Regions from separate parts of the Sphingomonas arabinosi genome, predicted to be linked through region 3. Evidence: riboswitches for the same ligand, from Rfam matches in the RefSeq annotation. Region 3 holds a riboswitch; each other region holds the start of a gene.

Region 1 (6,700 bases), 200 kb from region 3:
CTCGTCGTCGTCGAAGGTGCGGGCAGCCCAGCGGAGATCAACCTGCGCGCCGGCGACATCGCCAACATGGGCTTCGCCCGCGCCGCCGAAGTTCCCGTTATACTTGTCGGCGACATAGACCGAGGCGGCGTAATCGCCGCGATCGTCGGCACGCGCGCGGTGATCGATCCGACCGACGCGGCGATGATCCACGGGTTCCTGATCAACAAGTTCCGCGGCGACCCGGCGCTGTTCGACGACGGCTATCGCGCGATCGAAGCGCGGAGCGGCTGGCGCGGGTACGGTGTCGTGCCGTGGCTTGCAGACGCAGTACGGTTGCCGAGTGAGGATGCGGTGATCCTCGAACGCCCGGTCGCCAGTACGCAGCGCTGCGTCACGATCGCCTGCCCGATCACGCCGCGGATCGCCAATTTCGACGACCTCGATCCGCTCCGGCTGGAGCCCGGCGTCGCGCTGGTCATGGTACCGCCGGGCACACCGATCCCGGACGTCGACATGATCGTGCTCGCGGGATCGAAGGCGACGATCCCCGATCTCGCCTTCGTCCGCGCGCAAGGCTGGGACATCGATATCCGCGCGCATCATCGCCGCGGCAAGCCGGTGCTTGGGCTCTGCGGCGGCTATCAGATGCTCGGTCGCAGCATCGCCGACCCCGACGGGATCGAGGGGCCGGGGGGGCGTGTCGACGGGCTCGGGTTGCTCGACATCGACACGGTCCTCACCGGCCGCAAGACGCTGGAGCGGGTGCGCGGCCGGGCGCAGGGCGCGGCGTTCGAAGGCTATGAAATGCACATGGGCGCGACCACCGGCCCCGCGACCGCGCGCCCGGTCGGCCACCGCGCTGATGGCAGCCCCGAAGGCGCGACGAGTGCGGACGGGCTGGTGTCGGGCAGCTACGTCCACGGCCTGCTGGGGCTCACGGAGCAACGCGCGGCGTGGCTTGCGCGGCTCGGCGTCGCGGCCAGCGGACCTGATCATGGTGCGTCGATCGATGCCGCGCTCGATGCGATCGCCGCGACGCTCGAACGTCACGTCGACCTCGATGCGCTGCTCGCACTAAGCGAGCGCGCCGGCCACCGCGAGCGCGACTAGCAGCCCGGTCTCGACGATCTCGATGCCGGCGCCATGCGCGTCGCCGGTCACGCCGTCGAGCGTCCGCCGCAACCATGTCGCGACGCCGAGCACGAGCAGCGGGAAGGCGATGAGCGCCGGCACCCCAACCGCGGTGAGCGCGAGCAGCAGACCCCATCCCAGCAGGTCGCGCGCGCGGACCGCGCCGGCAACCGCCGCGCCAAGCCCGCCGGGCCGCAGAGGCGGCAACAGTCTCGCCCATGCCAGCGGCCCCATCCTCGCCGCGAACGGCACAAGGACCAGCCCCCAATCCACCCCTACGGCATGCAGCAGCATGAGCTTGGCGAGCATCTGGCAGACGATCGCGACGACGCCGAAGCTCCCGATATGAGGATCGGCCATGACCGCGAGCAGGCGCGTCCGATCGCCATGCGCTGCGCCCAGCCCGTCGGCGAGGTCGGCAAGCCCGTCGAGATGCAGCGCCCCCGTCACCGCGATCCAGGTCAGCAGGGCAGCACAGGCCCCCATCCACGGATCGACCAGCGCACCCAGCCATCCGGCCGCCGCGACGATCAGGCCGATCACGAGACCTACGATAGGGTAGAACCGGATCGCGGCGGCGAAATCGGCCGAGGTCACCTCGACGCGGGGCATCGGCAGGCGCGTCAGAAAGCCGAACGCAACGATCAGCCGTTTCACGTCGCCAGCCCGACGATCTGCACGGTCCGCGTAGGCCCCGGCCAGATCCGCAGCGATACCAGCGCGGCATAGGGCAGATCGAACGCCCAGATCTGCCGCCGATCGAATCCGCACAACTCCGCGAGCGCCGCCCGGATCACACCGCCATGCGTCACGACCAATGTCGATACCGGAGGCATCCCTGCCAATGCACGCGCGACACGATCCCGCAACGCGGACCAGGGTTCGCCATCGGGCGGTGGCGAGGCATCGGGATCGTTGTAGAACGCCGCCAACTCGGCGGGGTCTATCTCACCTGGGCACAAACCGTCCCAGGCGCCGAAGTCGAGTTCCCGCCAGCGTGGATCGACCTCGACCGAAACGCCGCGCGGCCCACCGATCTCATCCGCACAGGCACGCGCGCGGATCAGATCGGATGCTCTGATCCGTTCCAACGCGATGCCCTTCGCTCGTGCGACGCAGGCGGCGACCCCCGCCTCAATCGCCGGGGCGTCGGTCCGCCCCAGCATTCGCCCCGCCACCGCAGGAGCACCATGCCGCATCAGATACAGCATGTGCGCGCTCACGCCGCCGAAACGCCCGCCTCGGCGAACGTCGCCATCTCCGCATGCACGGCCAGCGCGGCTCGAACCAGCAATGTCGCGGTCGCAGCACCGCTGCCCTCGCCCAGCCGCATCCCAAGCGACAGCAATGGTTCGATGCCCATTCGCTCAAGCAGAAGACGGTGCCCCGGCTCGGCCGAGACATGCCCGGCAATGCAATGCGCGAGGATGTCGGGGCTCGCAGCAGCCAACGGTGCCACAGCCGAACAGCAGATGAAGCCATCGAGCATCACCGGCACGCCCGCCAGTCGCGTCGCGACCACCGCGCCCGCGATCGCCGCCAACTCGCGCCCACCGAGCCGCCGCAAGATTTCGAACGGGGTGGTAACCGCCTCCCCGTGGAGCGCAATCCCAGCCTCGATAACAGCCATCTTCCGCGCGATGCCTTCGCCATCGACGCCGGTACCCGGCCCGACCCAGTCGCTCACCGACCCGCCGAAGCTCGCCAGACACAGCGCCGCGGCGGTCGTCGAATTGCCGATTCCCATCTCGCCGAGCACCATTAAGTCCGGCGCGTCCGCAACAGCCGCCGCCCCTGCGTTGATCGCGGCGAGGCATTCCCCCTCCGACATCGCCGACGCTCGCGTGAAATCCGCAGTCGGCCTGTCGAGGTCCAGGGATACGATCTTGAGCTCAAGGCCCGCCGCCCGCGACAGCGCGTTGATCGCCGCGCCGCCATGCTCGAAATTGGCGACCATCTGCGCGGTGACCGAGGCCGGAAACGCACTCACCCCGCGCGCGACGATGCCGTGATTGCCTGCAAACACGACCGCACTGCCACGATCGAGCCGAGGCAGCGGGTTGCCCTGCCAGCCCGCCATGAAGACCGCGATGTCCTCCAGCTGCCCGAGCGAGCCCGGCGGCTTGGTCAGTTCGCCCTGCCGGGCGATCGCCGCGGATCGCGCCGCCGCGTCTGCCTGCGGCAAGCCGCGCAAGGCCGCCAAAAACGCGGCGGGCGTCGCGAACGCGGTCATTCGACGACGAACCCGGCGGGCGGCGTACGAGTGATGAAATGCCCCTTCACGCCCTGCGGCCATTGCTTGAACGGCACCTGTCCGAACGCGCTCTCGCCGTAGAGCCGCGCGTAATCGAGGATCGCGCGCGCGGCATCCTCGGTCGGCTCGAACCGGCCGAGCACATAGCCGACCTTGGCGGGTGCGCGCAAGTGGATCGTGCAGAAATCTTGGCAGGCAAACAGGCACGGCATCTCCTGCACCGCGACGTCGGCATAGGTCGGGTCGCTCGCCTGCACCGCCTTCAGCGCGCTGACCAGCCGTGCGCCGCCGCGAACGCCTTCGCCGTCGTCGCGCGCCTCGGCGGAATGGCGGCACGTGTTGCACGCGACTACCGCGACGCCATCTTCGGCGCGCTTCAGCATGTCCGTTCCCCGACGATCGCAACTTGATGTGAACCTGGCATAGTTACCCCTTCGGACAGTCGATCCCGCACCGCGCGAGGGGCGAAAGGCGCAGGCCTCCACCCTCCGCGCGACGCGAAGCGATGTCGTCGCTCGGGGTGTTACCCGTCCGTTCGGCGCACCCTGGCCGGACGAAAGACGACCGCGACGGGCAGGTCTCCTGGCTCGCGGGTCAACGCCGTCCGCGCCGCCTTCTCGGGAGTATCCCAATGGCATGTGGCACGATGGCTCGCCGCGTACAGTTGCAGGGGCAGCCGGGTGTTTCCCGTTCCCATTTTCATTTCCCTACGCGTTGCCGCCTCGGGAAAACCTGTCGCAAGTCGAGCGATAGGCGCGGGGCTGGGGGGACGCAAGATGGCGGCGCGCCGTTGGGCGCTCGCTCCAGCAGTTCCACCAATCCGCCGTCATCCTGACGAAAGTCAGGACCCAGGGTAACGGGCGGTAGCCTTCGTGGCTCTGGGTCCTGACTTTCGTCAGGATGACGTAGCATTTTTGGCTAGCGCCCTGACCGGCAGAACCTTCGCGTGAAATCGCCTTAGAACTCCACGCCCGCTTGAGCCTTCACCCCCGACCGGAACGGATGCTTCACCTGCGTCATCTCGGTTACCAGATCCGCCACCTCGATCAGTGCATCCGGCGCGTTCCGCCCCGTCACCACGACATGCGTCATCTCGGGCTTGACCGACAGCACCGCCAGCACCTCGTCGACCGGCAGATACTCATACCGCAACACGATGTTCAGTTCGTCCGCCACCACCATCGCATAGGACGGATCCGCGATCATCCGCTTGACCTCGTCCCACGCCTCCCGCGCCACCGCGATGTCGCGCGCGCGGTCCTGCGTATCCCAGGTGAACCCCTCGCCCATCGGCTTGAATTCGCACAGCTCCGGAAAGGCGTCGAAGATCGCCTTCTCGCCGGTCGCCATCGCACCCTTGACGAACTGCACCACGCCCACCTTGCGGCCATGCCCGATCATACGCACCGTCATGCCGAACGCGGCGGTCGACTTGCCCTTGCCCTTGCCGGTGTGGACGATGATCAACCCCTTCTCGATCGTCTTGCTCGCCACGATCCGGTCGTGGACCTCCTTGCGCTTCGCACTCTTGGCATTCTGCTCGTCGTCGGTCCGCATGTCATGTCCTCTCCTGCTCCCGATGGCGGATCGCGGCGCACAGCGCTAGAGGACCGAGCATGCTCCGCATCACCGAACTCAAGCTCCCGCTCAACCACGCCGACGAAGCGCTCCCCGCCGCGATCCGCGATCGCCTGCGCGTCACCCCGCGCGACCTGATCCGCTACACGATCGCGAGGCGCGCGCACGATGCGCGCGACAAGATGGACATCCAGCTCGTCTATTCGGTCGACGTGACGCTGAAGAACGAGGACACGGTGCTCCAGCGCTTCCGCAAGGATCGCCACGTCCAGCGCACGCCGGATACAGGGTACCGCTTCGTCACCAAGGGCGGCCCGAGCTATACCGGCCCCCGCCCCGTGGTCGTCGGCGCGGGCCCATGCGGCCTGTTCGCCGGCCTGATCCTCGCGCAGACGGGCTTCCGCCCGATCATCCTCGACCGCGGCAAAGTCGTCCGCGAGCGCACCAAGGATACCTGGGGCCTCTGGCGCAAGAGCGTCCTCAACCCTGAATCCAACGTCCAGTTCGGCGAGGGCGGCGCCGGCACCTTTTCCGACGGCAAGCTCTGGAGCCAGATCAAGGACCCGCGCCATCTCGGCCGGAAAGTCCTGACCGAGTTCGTCAAGGCCGGCGCGCCACCCGAGATCCTGACCGAGGCACACCCGCATATCGGCACCTTCCGCCTCGTCACGATGGTCGAGAGCATGCGCGCGACGATCGAGGCGCTCGGCGGCGAGTATCGCTTCTCGACCCGCGTCGACGGTCTCGACATTGTCGAGAAGGCCGGCACTCGCCAATTACGCGGGCTCCATCTCAGCACCGGCGACTATCTCGAAGCCAACCACGTCGTCTTCGCGGTCGGCCACAGCGCCCGCGACACGTTCGAGATGCTCCACGCGAAGGGCGTCCACGTCGAGGCGAAACCCTTCTCGATCGGCGTGCGCATCGAGCACCCGCAATCGTGGATCGACGAAGCGCGCTTCGGCCCGTGCGCGGGCCACCCCGATCTCGGTGCGGCGGCGTACAGCCTGTCGCATCACTGCAAGAACGGGCGGACGGTCTACAGTTTCTGCATGTGCCCCGGCGGTACCGTCGTCGCCGCGACCTCCGAAGAGGGTCGCGTCGCCACCAACGGCATGAGCCAATATTCGCGCAACGAACGCAACGCGAACTCGGGGATCGTGATCGGTATCGACCCCGAGCGCGACTATCCCGGCCATCCGCTTGCGGGGATCGAGTTGCAACGCCACTGGGAATCGCGCGCCTATGTCGCCGGCGGCTCGAACTACAAGGCGCCCGCGCAACGTATCGGCGACCTGCTCGCGGGGCGCGCGTCGACCGCGCTCGGCTCGGTGATCCCGTCGTACAAGCCAGGCGTGCACATGACCGACCTGTCCGAATGCCTGCCGGAGTTCGCGATCACCGCTTTGCGGGAAGCATTACCTGCGTTTGGGCGTGAAATTCCCGGCTACGATCATCCTGACGCGGTGCTGACGGGGGTGGAGACGCGGACCTCGTCGCCCGTCAGGATCACGCGGGGCGATGATTTCGTGAGCCTCAACACCGCAGGGCTGTTCCCGGCGGGCGAAGGCGCCGGCTATGCGGGGGGCATCCTGTCCGCGGCAGTCGATGGCATCAAGGTCGCGGAAGCGGTTGCGCTTAGCCTGGTGGCGCGACCCTGAAGCTCCTTATTCCCCCGCGCAGGCGGGGGCCCAGGAATCACAGGTGCTAGCGGTCGTCATCCTGGACTCCCTCCTTCGCGGGAGCACACGGAGG
Region 2 (6,700 bases), on a different contig from region 3:
CGGCGATCGAGTCCGGGATGCCGACCAAGAGCGTCTTCAGACCGGCCCGCGCATACGCCGCCTGGGTCGCGGGCGGCGTATAGGTGCTGGCAATGACCAGATCGGGGTGCAGCGCGATCACTTCCTCCGCGGTCCCGGCGATCCCGCGAAACCGCCGCGCGACCGCGATCGGGATCGAGGTCGCGGAGGGGTCCTGCGAATAATGGCTGATCGCGGCAATCCGCGCGGGCGGCAGGATACGGATCAGCACCGCGTCCACGCACGGATTGGTCGAGACGATCCCCCCGCCGCCGCCCGATACTGGGGACTGTGCACAGCCCCCGAGCAGGAGCGCAAGTAGGATCGCCCCGTGCCTCACTTCAAGCGCAACCGCACGCCGCCATAGGCCGCGCGGCCGTAATTGCCGTAGCCCGCGATCGTCTCGTACCGCGTGTCGGTCAGGTTATCGACGCGGCCATAGACCGCGAACCGCTCGCCGATAGGCAGTTCCGCACGCACGCCGGCCAGCGCATAGCCGTCGAGGCGCGCGGTGTTGCCGACGTCATCGAAGCTGTCGCCGACCATCGTCACGGTGCCACCGACCGACAGCCCGAACGCGAACCTATAATTGGCGTCGACACTCGCGGTCTGCTTGGGACGGCGCGCGAGGTCGTTGCCGAAATCGTCGCCGACCGAGCGGTTCTCGGTGTCGATATAGCTGTAGTTCGCGGTCAGCGTCAGCGCATCGACCGGACGCAGCGCGAGCGTGAATTCGACGCCATCCGCTTCAGCACGGGCGACGTTGTCGTAGACGCCGAACGGACGGTTGGCGCAGATCGAACCGGGCGTCGTCAGCTCGGTCGGGCTGCAATCCCGGAAGTCGATCTGGTTGCGCGTGCGGCGATTGAAATACGTTACTCCGACGCGGGCCCGGTTGCCGAGGAAGGCTTGCTCGATGCCGACGTCGAAGTTGCGCGCGGTCTCCGGATCGAGGTCGCGGTTTCCGTAGTCGGAGAAGAGCTGGTACAAGGTCGGTGCCTTGAAGCCTTCGCCGTAGCTTGCCCGAACGGTGATGCCGGTGCGCAATGCCAGCGCGGCGTTCGCGCCGAACGTCGTGTGGCTGCCGAAATCGTCGTGATCGTCGTTGCGGACGCCGCCGGTAATCGTGAGGATGTCGAGCGGCTTGACGATCAGCTGGCCATACACGCTGGTGATCCCGGTATCCGCGAAGGTGAAGCCGTCGTTGAAACGGCTGTCTTCGCGCTCGACGCCAGCGACGATGCGGACTTGATCGAGCGGACGGAAATCGCCTTGATATTCATAGCGTTCGCTGCGGCCGCGACCGATGAACGACGGATCGTTGCCAAAGCTCGGGTCGTAATTATCGCGATTGATATCGGCGATCGTGAACGCCACGCGGTTGTTGAACCGACCATCGGCGAGGTTCGCGTGCAGCCCAGCATAACCGTACGCCTCGCGCGTTTTCGAATATTCGGGGGTGTCGGCGAACACGTAATCGGGTGCCGGGAAGCCATCGATCTCGACGCGGCTGTCGGCGAAATAGCCACGCAGGTCGAGGCCGATGCCCGGCGCGAACTCGATGCCCACGCGCCCGGTCGCGCCATATTGGCGATAGCCGTCGCGCTCGGTGCCGCTGGCCGCCGACGAGATACCATCGGTCTTCAAATACCCGCCGGTCAGCGATCCCGATACCGGCCCGGTCTTGCCCGACACGCCCGCGCTCGCGAACACGCTGTCGGCATAGCCGTATTCGGCGTTGGCGCGGGCCTGCACGCCTTCGGTCGGCGCGGCGGTGATGATGTTGACGACGCCGCCGATCGCCTGGCTACCCCACGGCACCGAGTTCGGGCCGCGCAACACCTCGATCCGCTCGACCGAGCTGGACAGCAGGTTGCCGAAGTTGAAGCCACCGCCGGTCGACGAGGGATCGTTGACGCGGACGCCATCGATCACGACCAAGGTCTGGTCCGCCTCGGCGCCGCGGATGCGGACGCTGGTCAGCGCGCCGACAGTGCCGTTGCGCGTAACGGTGACGCCGGGCGTGGTCGCGAGCAGGTCGGATACGACGGTCGTCTGCCGGCGCTCGATTTCGGCGCGGTCGATGACGGTTACCGCCTGGCCGATCTCGCTCAGCGGTTGCGCGGCGCGGGTCGCGGTGACGATGACTTCGGGGGCGTCGCTATCGGAAATGGTCTGGGAATGAGCAGGCGCGGCGATCGTCGCGGCGCTCAGCAGAAGGAAGAATTTCGTCATGGGGCACGTCCTGGCAGAACCGCCCGCGACCATTCGCGGGAGCGGCAGACGTCTCTCGCTCGAGGAAACCCGGCTGGACCGGAGCACTCGTCCGCGCCGGACACCCGCCCGCGCAGTGGATCGACTGTGAGAGGCAGGTCTCCTGGCTTCCGGGTCACCGCGCCCACCCCGCCTTCCCAGGTCGAAACCCAGTGGCATATCGGGGTGGCCGCTATCCGGTCACAGTTGCGGGTACAGCGCCGGTCTTGCGGACATATCCGCGCACCGACTTCCCTTTTGATCCCGTCGCCGGGAACCCTTCACGGTGGTGGCATTAGTCGCAGCGTATGCACGGGTCAACGCGGAGCCTACTCATCCTCCCCCGCCTGAGGGCGGGTAGCGCTGGGTCAGCAGGTTCACGGTCCATCGCACCACCCCGGCGAAGGCCGGGGCCCGATTGGGGGACGTCGATAACGGAGCGCCGTGGCTCGTTATTGCCACCTTTCCAATTGGGCCCCGGCCTTCGCCGGGGTGGTGGGTCTTACCTGACACCTGTGCCTGCCCACATCGTCCTCCCCCACGGGAAAGTATCAGCGCCCCCCGTAGCGCAACCCCACCCAGATCGTCCGCGGCGTCGCGCGCTCGACGATGTTCGCGCCGCTGATGCCAGCCTCGACGCGCTCGTTCAGGAAATTCTCCGCCCGGAACTCCGCAACCAGCGACCGCATGATCGGCAAAGCCGCATACGCATCCAGCGTGGTCGCAGGATCGAGCACCCGCGTATTCTGGTCGTCGTCGAACTGGCGCGCGATATGCCGCACGGTCAGCGATACCGCCGCCGCATCGCGCCGCCAGTCGACCGTTCCCGACACCTGATCGCGCGGCGTCTGCGCCGGTCGCAAGCCATTCAACGCAGCGGTGATCCCGGACCCTTCGACCGTCGAGTTCGTATGCGACCACGACGCCTGCACGCCGACCGGACCGGGCCGATATGACGCATCCAGCTCGAACCCATGCGCGCGGATCGCGTCGAGGTTCTGGCGAACGCGGTAGGTTGCTACCCCCGGCAACACCTGTACCGGATTGGTCGTCGTGACGTTCGCCACGGCATCCTTCAACCGGTTGTAGAAATACGTCGCGGCGATGCTCACCCCCGGCGCAGGCGTCAGCGTCACCCCGCCCTCGACGCCGGCCAGCCGCTCCGGCGACAGGAGCGCATTCGCTGCGGTCGCATCGTTGCCGACCCGGAACGGCCGATACAGCTCATTGAGCGTCGGCAACCGCCACCCGCGATACCCGGCAACCCGTAGCGTAATCGCCTCGACCGGCTGGTACGCCACGCCCGCCCGCCCGGTGGTCTCGCTACCGTCGCGATCGGCATACCGAAGGTCGGTCAACGCGGCGCCGCCCACGAGCGGCCGTTCGGACAGATAGCCGCCATCGATCGACCACCAATCGACCCGTCCGCCAAGGCTGAACGTGAAGTCGCCCGCCACCAGGCTTCCATCCGCGAACACGCCCGTCGTCGTCGTGCTCCCCCCAGCCTCGCGCCGCCGCGTCGGCGCCGCGTTGACAAAGGTATAAAGCTCCTGCGTCTTGCCGCTGACATCGCGAACATCCGCTCCGAGCCGAAGCGTAATGCTCTCGCCCAGCGGCGGCAGGACCTCGATCCGCCCGCCGAGCCCGGTCGCCGGCGTATTATATTGGTCGAGTGACTGGATCGCGGTCGTTCGCGCGGCATTGATGCTGTTGAAGCTGCTCGCAAACGCCCGCGTCTGCAGATACGCCAGCGCTGAATACCCCCAGCGCCCGCGCCCGATCAGCCGGACGCTCGCATCCGCCCCCTCGCTCTTGTTGTCGGTGAAGTCGCTCCCCCGGTCGCGGCGATCGGTGAACGCGCTCGCATTCATCTGCAATTCGGTCTTCGCGTCGATCCCGACCACGGTCCGCAGCGCCCCCGACGCCTGCTCATATGGCGCCGGACGATCGACGATCCCGCGGCTCTCCTCGACCGTCGGGGTGAAGCCATCACCGCGCGCGTAAGCTCCGGACAAGGTCGCAAACCCCGATCCCCGCACCAGCGCCGCAGAACCCTGCGCATCGACCGAATCGCGGCTGCCATACGCAACGCTGCCCTGGAACGGTGCCGCCTGATCCGGCGTCGCACTCTCCAGCTCGACAGTCCCGGCCAGAGCCCCCGGCCCCTGATACCCGCTCCCGCCGCCACGCGTCACACGGATACGCCCGAGCCGCCCCGTCGCATACGCCGGGAACGCGACCCACCCTCCGAACGGATCCGCCTGCGGTACGCCGTCGAAGATCAACAACGCCCGGCTCGACGCATTGCCGCCGATCCCGCGCAACGAAATCCCCTGGCTGGTCGGGTTGGCACTGCGCGAATCCGACCGGCGGAATTGCTGGAGCCCCGCGACGTCGGCCAGCACGCTCTCCAGCCGGTTGCTTGCGTTCGCCTGGATCCGATCGCGGTCGATCGTGACGATGTCGTACGCGCGATCACCGGGCGCATCGGCAAGCCCGCGCCCGGTAACGACGATGTCAGCCGATTGGTCGGCAGGCGTCGCGGTCGTCTGCGCGACCGCGCTACCAGACGAAATCAACACGAAGGCGAGCGTAGAGATTGAGATACGGATCATCGCCGCGGCATGGCAGCTTTTCCGCTCGCCCGGAATACGCCTCCGACGTCAGGCAGCCCCAAGTTTCGCGGCGTTTCGCGCAATTGCCGCCGCGCCCGCGAGAACCGCCGCATCCTCGACGAACCCGGTCGGTGTCTGGCCGTATTTCGACATTGCCGCCATCCGCGCACGCCACCCGGGATAGGATGCCGCCACCGCAGTCAGTCCGCCGACCGCCGCACCCAACCACCGCTGCCGCCGCGGGACGAGTGACGCGCCCGCGATCGCAGAGGTGACGAACCGCGCGGCAAGACCGATCGCGACGATCCGGTCGGGCGCCGTCTTCTGCTTGTCCCCCGCCATCTCGCCGATCGCGAGCGCCAGCGCGCCCGCTGCGACTACGGGATGCGACAGCAGCTTGGGCGCACCGTTGTCGATGGGCAGTTCGTCGCGAGCGGCGGCGATGGCGACGGCGGCGAGCGGCGTCATTGCACGCTGGCCTCCGACGAGGCCCATCAGGAAGGATGCGAGCATGATGATCTCCGAAAACAGGTTCGAGCGCCTTAACGCGCGCCGTGCCCGTGGGGTCCGCCAAGGACACGCCACGCACCGCCCGAGGACATCGCCGCCGCCACCGCGTTTTGGCTGGCGCCGACGCGCACTATATAACCGGGGTCAACCTGCCGGTCGACGGCGGCCCGCCCGCTTCGCACGGCCAACCGGCGCTCTCCCGAGCGCGAGAGGATCAACATGACCCACTACAAAAAAACCGACGAGGCGATCGCCAAGCTCACCCCCGAGCAGTTCCACGTCACGCAGCAGAGTGGCACCGAGCGGCCGGGCACCGGCGAATATCTCAACACGCGCGAGCCCGGTCTGTACGTCGACATCGTCTCGGGCGAGCCGCTGTTCGCGTCCGCCGACAAGTTCGATTCGCATTGCGGCTGGCCAAGCTTCACCAAGCCGATCATGCCCGAGCATGTCGCCGAGCTCCACGATCGCAGCCACGGCATGGTCCGCACCGAGATTCGTTCGGCGGGCGCCGACAGCCATCTCGGCCACGTGTTCGAGGACGGCCCCCAGGACAAGGGCGGCCTGCGCTATTGCATCAACTCCGCGTCGCTGCGGTTCGTCCCCCGCGCCGACATGGAGGCCAACGGGTACGCCGCCTACCTGCCACAGGTCGACGCGGCGGGCTGATTGACTACGTGACGGTGTGCCACGCAGGTACACCGTCACGGATAAATGGCGCTCCATTCAGCGCCCAGTGCAAGCTTCGCACCCAACGCCGTGACCTACCCGAACACCGCGTGGTCGTGCAGATTCGGTTTCGGCTTATCAATCCTATCGCCTGAACGTCGTTGCGGATCACTGGCTTAGCCGCCGGAACAGCAGCCTCCCGAGACTGTTTCGACAGCAGGACAGTTCGTGTCGGCCCGTCCACTGCGCGTCCGACGCCGCGATCCGACGAGGACCATCATGCCGATCCAGAAAACCGACGATCTCGAACTCGCCTACGCCGATACCGGGCCGCGCGATGGCCAGCCGGTACTGCTGATCCATGGCTGGCCAGACGACGCGTCGACCTGGGACGAGGTCGCTCCCGCGCTGAACGCCGCCGGATTACGGACGATCGTCCCGACCTTGCGCGGCTTTGGCGAAACGCGGTTCGTGGGCGACGCGCCGCGCACCGGCAACAGCGCGATCCTGGCGATGGACATGATCGCGCTGATGGACGGGCTCGGGATCGAGACGTTCATGATCGCCGGGCACGACTGGGGCTCGAACACCGCGGAGGCGCTCGCGGTTGGCTGGTCCGACCGGGTCGAGCGGAT
Region 3 (6,700 bases):
GGGGGTGGCCGAGGCACGGTGAACGCCGCCTGCGTGACACTGGCTGAGCGACGACCATGTGGCGGGGGCCGCATCGGCGTCGTGCGTCGGCCGCTCATGGCGTCCGGTCGTCGTATGTCCCGGCCGTTCGCGGCAGGCCCCGGTCCTCGTCGGACGCTGCGGGGTTTGTGCATGACGACTTCAACACTCGAGAGATCGGCGCGGGTTTCGACCCGCAAGCGCGTCGGCTGGCTGTTCGCAGGCCTGGTCGCGGCCAATATCGCCGCCTGGGGCTGGGCATTCTCGCTGTTCCACGCGCAACCGCTCATGCTCGGCACGGCCTTGCTGGCTTGGGGATTGGGCCTGCGCCACGCAGTCGATGCGGACCACATCGCCGCGATCGACAACGTCACGCGGAAACTCATGCAGGACGGCCAGCGCCCGATCGCCGTCGGCTTCTGGTTCGCGATCGGCCATTCCGGGATCGTGCTGATCGCCGCCGTCGCGATCGCGCTGACCGCCAGCGCGCTGTCGCAGTTCGAGGCGTTCAAGCAGGTCGGCGGCGTGGTCGCGACGATGATCTCCGCGCTGTTCCTGTTCACCATCGCCGCCATGAACCTGATCATCCTGCGCTCGGTCTGGCGCACCTTCGGCCACGTCCGCGGCGGCGGCACCTATGTCGAGGAGGATCTCGACCTGCTGCTCGGCAGTCGCGGCCTGCTCGCGCGGCTGTTTCGCCCGATGTTCCGGCTGGTGACCCGAAGCTGGCATATGGCCCCGCTCGGCTTCCTGTTCGGCCTCGGCTTCGACACCGCCACGGAGGTCGCGATCCTCGGCCTTTCCGCGAGCCAGGCCGCCGACGGTCTCTCGATCGGCACCGTGCTCGTCCTCCCCGTGCTGTTCGCGACCGGCATGGCGTTGGTCGACACAGCGGACGGCGTCGTCATGCTCGGCGCGTACGAATGGGCGTTCGTGAAGCCGATCCGCAAGCTCTATTACAACATCACTATCACGCTGATCTCCGCGATCGTCGCGATCGCGATCGGCGGCATCGAGATGCTGGCGCTGCTCGGCGCAAAGCTCGGCCTGACCGGTGGCATCTGGGATCTGGCAGCCGCGCTCGGCGAGAACTTCAACGGCCTCGGCTTCGCGATCATCGGCCTGTTCGTCCTCTGCTGGGTCCTGAGCTTCGCGATCTACCGCTGGAAACGCTTCGACGAGATCGAAGTGAGACACGGGTAATAGGCTCCTTCGTCATCCCGGGCTCGACCCGGGACCCAGAGCCAAGCACCGAATCGTGCGTGGCTCTGGGTCCTGACTTTCGTCAGGATGACGGAGGTGGAGTGCATTGGCACGCCCCCGGAATTCCTCTAACCCCATCGTCGAGGCTCGGTTTCACCGAACCTCACAGATCGCGCCGGTGCCCGGAAGGGCTTGAATGGGAATGCGGTGCGGGAGGATATCCTCCCAATGCCGCGGCTGTCCCTGCAACTGTAAGCGGTGAGCGAGACGCACACGCCCTTCGTTGCGGAGGGCAGCCACTGGGGAAACCTGGGAAGGCGTACGTCGAGCCTCGACCCGCGAGCCAGGAGACCTGCCAGCGCAATGGTCGCTCTTGCTACGATCCAGGGGATGGTCGCGGCACGGTACTCCGTCTGAGCGACGAACGCGTGCGGCCGTCCGGTCGTGCGCGCGTGTGCTTGCAGGAGAATACCAATGCCCGATCTTTCCCACAATCTGGCCAAGGTCCCCGTCACCATCGTCACCGGCTTTCTCGGTGCCGGCAAGACGACGCTCATCAGCCACCTGATCCGCAACGCGAACGGCCGCCGCCTCGCGGTCGTCGTCAACGAATTCGGCACGCTCGGCATCGACGGCGACATTCTCAAGGGCTGCGCGATCCCCGATTGCCCCGCCGAAAACGTCGTCGAGCTGGCTAATGGCTGCATCTGCTGCACCGTCGCCGACGACTTCATCCCGACCGTCGAAACGCTGCTTGCACTCGACCCGCGCCCCGATCACATCCTGATCGAGACCTCCGGCCTAGCGCTGCCCAAGCCGCTGCTCAAGGCATTCGACTGGCCCGCGATCCGCTCGCGCATCACCGTCGACGGCGTCATCGCACTCGCCGATGCCGAAGCGGTGGCCGCCGGTCGCTTCGCCCCCGACGTGGCCGCGCTCGACGCCCAGCGCGCCGCCGACCCCAGCGTCGACCACGAGACGCCGCTTTCGGAAGTGTTCGAGGACCAGCTCGCCTGCGCAGATCTCGTACTCCTGACCAAGGTCGACCTCGCCGGCCCCGAGGGCGTCGCCAAGGCGCGCGCGGTGATCGCCGCAGAGTCCGCACGGCCGCTCCCGGTCATCGACCTGACCGACGGCATCATCGATCCGCGCGTGATCCTCGGTCTCAACGCCGCAGCCGAAGACGACATCGCCAGCCGCCCCTCGCACCACGACGGCGAGGACGACCACGAGCATGACGATTTCGACAGCGTCGTCGTCGAGCTCGGGGAAATCGCCGACCCCGCCGACCTGACCGCGAAGATCGAGGCGCTCGCCCGCAGTGCCGACATCCTCCGCGTGAAGGGTTACGCGGCGGTCACCGGCAAACCGATGCGCCTGCTCGTCCAGGCAGTCGGCGCCCGCGTCCGCACGCAATACGATCGCCCATGGCGCGCAGGCGAACAGCGCCGCACGCAGCTCGTGGTCATCGCCGAGCACGACCGCATCGACGAGGCCCGCATCAAGGCCGCTTTGAACGGCTGACCCACAATGCACGTCGTCTTCCGCGAGACCCACGGGCTGGAGGAAAGCGCGGTCCCGCAGGATCTCGCCCAATCCCCTGCGGATCTCGTCGTCCTGTCCTTCTCCGACGGCGACCTCGGCGCATTCGCCGCGGGCTGGAGACGTGCGGACGCCGTCGGAAGCCGATTGCCGTCGCTACGCCTCGCGAACCTGACCGCGCTCCAGCACCCGCTCTCGGTCGACACCTATGTCGAGCAGACGCTGGCGGGCGCGAAGGGCATCCTGATCCGGCTGATCGGCGGCCGCTCGTACTGGAGCTACGGCCTGCAACAGGTCGAAAACCTCGCGCGGGAAAAGGGCATCGCGCTCGCCGTCCTTGCCGCAGACGGCCGCGTCGACACGCGCCTCGACGCCGCCTCGACGATCCCGCTGTCGACGCTCCGCCGCCTGGCTCATCTCTGCGACACCGGCGGCGCGGTTGCGGCGCAGGCGGCACTCGCGCAGTTCGCGCTGGCCGCCGGTTGCTATGCCGGCCCGGTCACCGGAGTCCGTGCGATCGCCGATGTAGGCGGCTGGCAACCGCACGATGGCGTGACGTGCCCGGCCGCGTTCGCGCTCAACGCGCACCGCCCCCGCGTGCTGGTCGTATTCTACCGCTCCTACCTGACCGCCGCAGACCTCCACCCGATCGAAGCGCTCCACGCCGAACTGACGGCGCGAGGCTTCGACGTCATCGGCCTCTTCGCGCCCTCGCTCAAGGCACCGGATGCGGCCGGCTGGATGGGCCACTGGGTCCGAGCTTTGAAGCCCGCCGCGATCGTCAACGCCACCGCCTTCTCCGCACGCGGCGCGAGTGACACGACCCCACTCGACGTCGCCGATGTCCCCGTCTTCCAGATCGCGCTGGCCACCTCCGACCGCGCCGCTTGGGCTGGCGCCACCCGGGGCCTGTCGCCCGCCGACCTCGCCATGCACGTCGTCCTTCCCGAAGTGGACGGCCGCCTCTTGGCCGGCGTCGCCAGCTTCAAGGCAGCCGCGGCGAGGGACGGCGACCTCGAATACACCCGCCGCGAACACCGCGCCGACCCCGCGCGCATCACCGCGATCGCCGCGCGGATCGAAGCCTGGACGAACCTCGCCAGCAAACCCGTCTCCGACCACCGCATCGCGATCGTCCTCTCGACCTACCCCGGCAAGACATACCAGATGGCGCACGCCGTCGGTCTCGACGCACTCGCCTCGACGCAGGCGATCCTCGCCGACCTCACCGAGGCCGGCTACGCGATCACGCCCGACGCAACCGATCTGGCGACCTCGCGCATTCACTGGCCGCTCGCGGAGTACCGCAAAGCCCTCGCGGACCTCCCGGAAGCTCTGCGAAAGAACCTTCGGGAAACCTGGGGCGATCCAACCGAAGACTTCGCTTTCACCGCGATCGACCGGGGCGGGGCACTCGTCGCCCTCCAGCCCGAACGCGGCCGAACCGAGCAACGCGCGGAGGAGTATCATGACCTCTCGCGCTGCCCCTGCCACGCCTATGTCGCCTTCTACTTCTGGCTCCGCACGCGCGGCACCGACGCGCTGGTCCATGTCGGCGCGCACGGCACGCTCGAATGGCTTCCCGGCAAGTCGGTCGCGCTGTCCGACGCCTGCTGGCCCGAAGCACTAACCGGCGCGATGCCCGTCATCTACCCGTTCATCGTCAACGACCCCGGCGAAGCGGCCCAGGCCAAACGCCGCATCGGCGCGGTCACTCTAGGCCACGTCCCGCCACCACTCGAACGCACCCGTACCGGCGCCGGCCTCGGCCGTCTCGAAGCGTTGCTCGACGAATTTTCCAACGCCGACGGCCTCGATCCTGCCCGCCGCGACCGCCTGCAACGCGACATCCGCGACGAAGCCACCGCCACCGGCCTCGCTGCCACACTCGGCCTCGACGACGCGCAATCGCAGGCTGACGCGATCACGCGCATCGACACGTTCGTCTGCGACGTGAAGGAGAGCCAGTACGGCGACGGCCTCCACATCTACGGCCGCGGCGAGCACGGTGCCGGCGAACGCGCCGGGCTTCTGTCCGCACTCCAGGGCAAACGCATCGCACCCGGCCCATCCGGCTCCCCGTGGCGAGGCCGCGCCGACGTCCTACCGACCGGCCGCAACCTCTACACCACCGATCCCCGCGCAGTCCCGTCGCGCGCCGCGCATACCCAAGGCGTGAAGCTCGCCGACGAACTCGTCCGCCGTCACCTACAGGACCACGGCGACTACCCCCGCAATCTCGTGGTCGACCTATGGGCCTCGGCAACGATGCGGACCGCCGGCGAGGAGTTCGCGATGGCGCTCCGCCTGCTCGGCGCGGAACCGGTGTGGGACATGCAGTCTGACCGCGTCACGGGCGTCGAGATCCTGCCGCTGGCGAACTTCGACCGTCCCCGCATCGACGTCACCTTGCGCATATCCGGCCTGTTCCGTGACGCCTTCCCGACGCTGTGCACGATGTTCGGCCAGACCGTCCGCGCGCTCGCCGCACGCGACGAACCGCCGGACTGGAACCCGTTCGTCGGCAAGGCGGTCGGCGCTCGCGTCTATGGGCCCGAACCAGGCCGCTACGGCCTGAGCATGGGCGACGCCGCCGAAACCTACACGCCGGAAGCGCGCCTCGCCGCGGGACAGGCGTGGCTGTCGGCGTCGAGCCACGCGTTCGACACAGATGGGGGAGGGCGCCAAGGCAACTTCGACCCCATCGGCATCCGCGACCGTGTCGCCGCCGCCGACGCCTTCGTCCACGTCCAGGATTTGCCCGAAACCGACCTGCTCCTCGCCGCAGACTATGCCGCGCACGAGGCCGGCTTCGCTGCCGCGCAATCGGTCGCCGGGGGTAACGCCACCCTCTACCACCTCGACGCGAGAGACCCGACCCAAGCCAAGGCCCGCCCGCTCAAGGAGGAAATCGCCCGCGTCGTCCACGCCCGCGCCGCGAACCCCGCCTGGGTCGACGGCATGATGCGCCACGGCTTCCGGGGCGGCGCGGAGATCGCCGCCACGCTCGATCATCTCGGCGCCTTCGCCCACCTCGCCAGCGCGGTTCGCCCCGAACTGATCGACCTCTATTACGACGCCACGCTCGGCCGCGACGATGTCCACGCTTTCCTCGCCGAAGCGAATCCTGGCGCGCTGGCGGCGATGCAGGCGCGCTTCACTGCGCTCCACGCCGCGGACCTGTGGCCGACCCGCCGCAACTCAATCCTCGCAGCGCTGGATCTGCCGGCATGACCGGGTTCGTCGTCAAGGGCTGGTGCCCCGACGCATGGCGCCCGATGATGGCCGGCGACGGCCTGCTCGTTCGCGTCCGCCCCCCGCTCGGTCGCCTGACCCGCGCGCAACTTCTGGGCCTTGCCGAAGCCACCACGCGGCACGGCAACGGCCAGATCGACGCAACCATCCGCGCCAACCTCCAGATCCGCGGCGTCCGCGAGGATAGCTGGCGCGCGCTGATCGACGCGCTTCTCGATCTCGGCCTGATCGACCGGGACCCGACCCGAGAGGCCCGCGCCAACATTCTCGTCGCACCCGACTGGCGCGCCGGCGACGACACCCACCGCATCGCCGAAGAGCTGCGCGCCCGACTGTCGGAGCTGCCGGATCTTCCCGGCAAGGTCGGCTTCGCGATCGACGCCGGCGCCGCGCCGACGCTGCAGGACGCCCCCGCCGACTTCCGCATCGAACGCGCCGCATCCGGTCAATTGATCCTCCGCTCAGACGGTCGCGAGCGCGGCACGCTGCTGTCGCCCGGCACCGAAGTCGACCACCTGATCGCGCTAGCCCGCTGGTTCGTGGACAGCAATGGCGCCGCGAGCGGTCGCATGGCACGACACCACGCGCCGCTCCCCGATTGGGCTGCCGGCATCACGTCCCCCGCGCCATCGGCGTACAGGCTCCAACCCGGCAGGCACCCTCTCGGCATCGCGCTCGGCCT

What was found. Region 3 has a riboswitch for cobalamin ahead of cobW (cobalamin biosynthesis protein CobW). Riboswitches for the same ligand answer to the same signal wherever they lie in the genome.
Region 1: linked by a shared signal. The riboswitch ahead of U1708_RS04930 (DUF1636 domain-containing protein) and the one ahead of cobW (cobalamin biosynthesis protein CobW) in region 3 are both predicted to bind cobalamin.
Region 2: linked by a shared signal. The riboswitch ahead of U1708_RS07610 (TonB-dependent receptor plug domain-containing protein) and the one ahead of cobW (cobalamin biosynthesis protein CobW) in region 3 are both predicted to bind cobalamin.

What each region holds. Positions count from the first base shown of each region.
Region 1 is NZ_JAXOJN010000002.1:438,311-445,010, forward strand. It holds gene U1708_RS04910 (cobyric acid synthase) at 1-1,092, shown strand, start outside; gene cobS (adenosylcobinamide-GDP ribazoletransferase) at 1,057-1,770, opposite strand; gene U1708_RS04920 (histidine phosphatase family protein) at 1,767-2,336, opposite strand; gene cobT (nicotinate-nucleotide--dimethylbenzimidazole phosphoribosyltransferase) at 2,333-3,346, opposite strand; gene U1708_RS04930 (DUF1636 domain-containing protein) at 3,343-3,750, opposite strand; cobalamin riboswitch at 3,923-4,118, opposite strand; gene cobO (cob(I)yrinic acid a,c-diamide adenosyltransferase) at 4,325-4,924, opposite strand; gene U1708_RS04940 (NAD(P)/FAD-dependent oxidoreductase) at 4,984-6,606, shown strand.
Region 2 is NZ_JAXOJN010000003.1:432,084-438,783, forward strand. It holds gene U1708_RS07605 (ABC transporter substrate-binding protein) at 1-358, opposite strand, end outside; gene U1708_RS07610 (TonB-dependent receptor plug domain-containing protein) at 355-2,253, opposite strand; cobalamin riboswitch at 2,369-2,568, opposite strand; gene U1708_RS07615 (TonB-dependent receptor) at 2,823-4,886, opposite strand; gene U1708_RS07620 (DUF4126 family protein) at 4,935-5,399, opposite strand; gene msrB (peptide-methionine (R)-S-oxide reductase MsrB) at 5,616-6,065, shown strand; gene U1708_RS07630 (L-dopachrome tautomerase-related protein) at 6,345-6,700, shown strand, end outside.
Region 3 is NZ_JAXOJN010000002.1:240,967-247,666, reverse strand. It holds gene U1708_RS04090 (HoxN/HupN/NixA family nickel/cobalt transporter) at 172-1,221, shown strand; cobalamin riboswitch at 1,381-1,595, shown strand; gene cobW (cobalamin biosynthesis protein CobW) at 1,696-2,745, shown strand; gene cobN (cobaltochelatase subunit CobN) at 2,752-5,997, shown strand; gene cobG (precorrin-3B synthase) at 5,994-6,700, shown strand, end outside.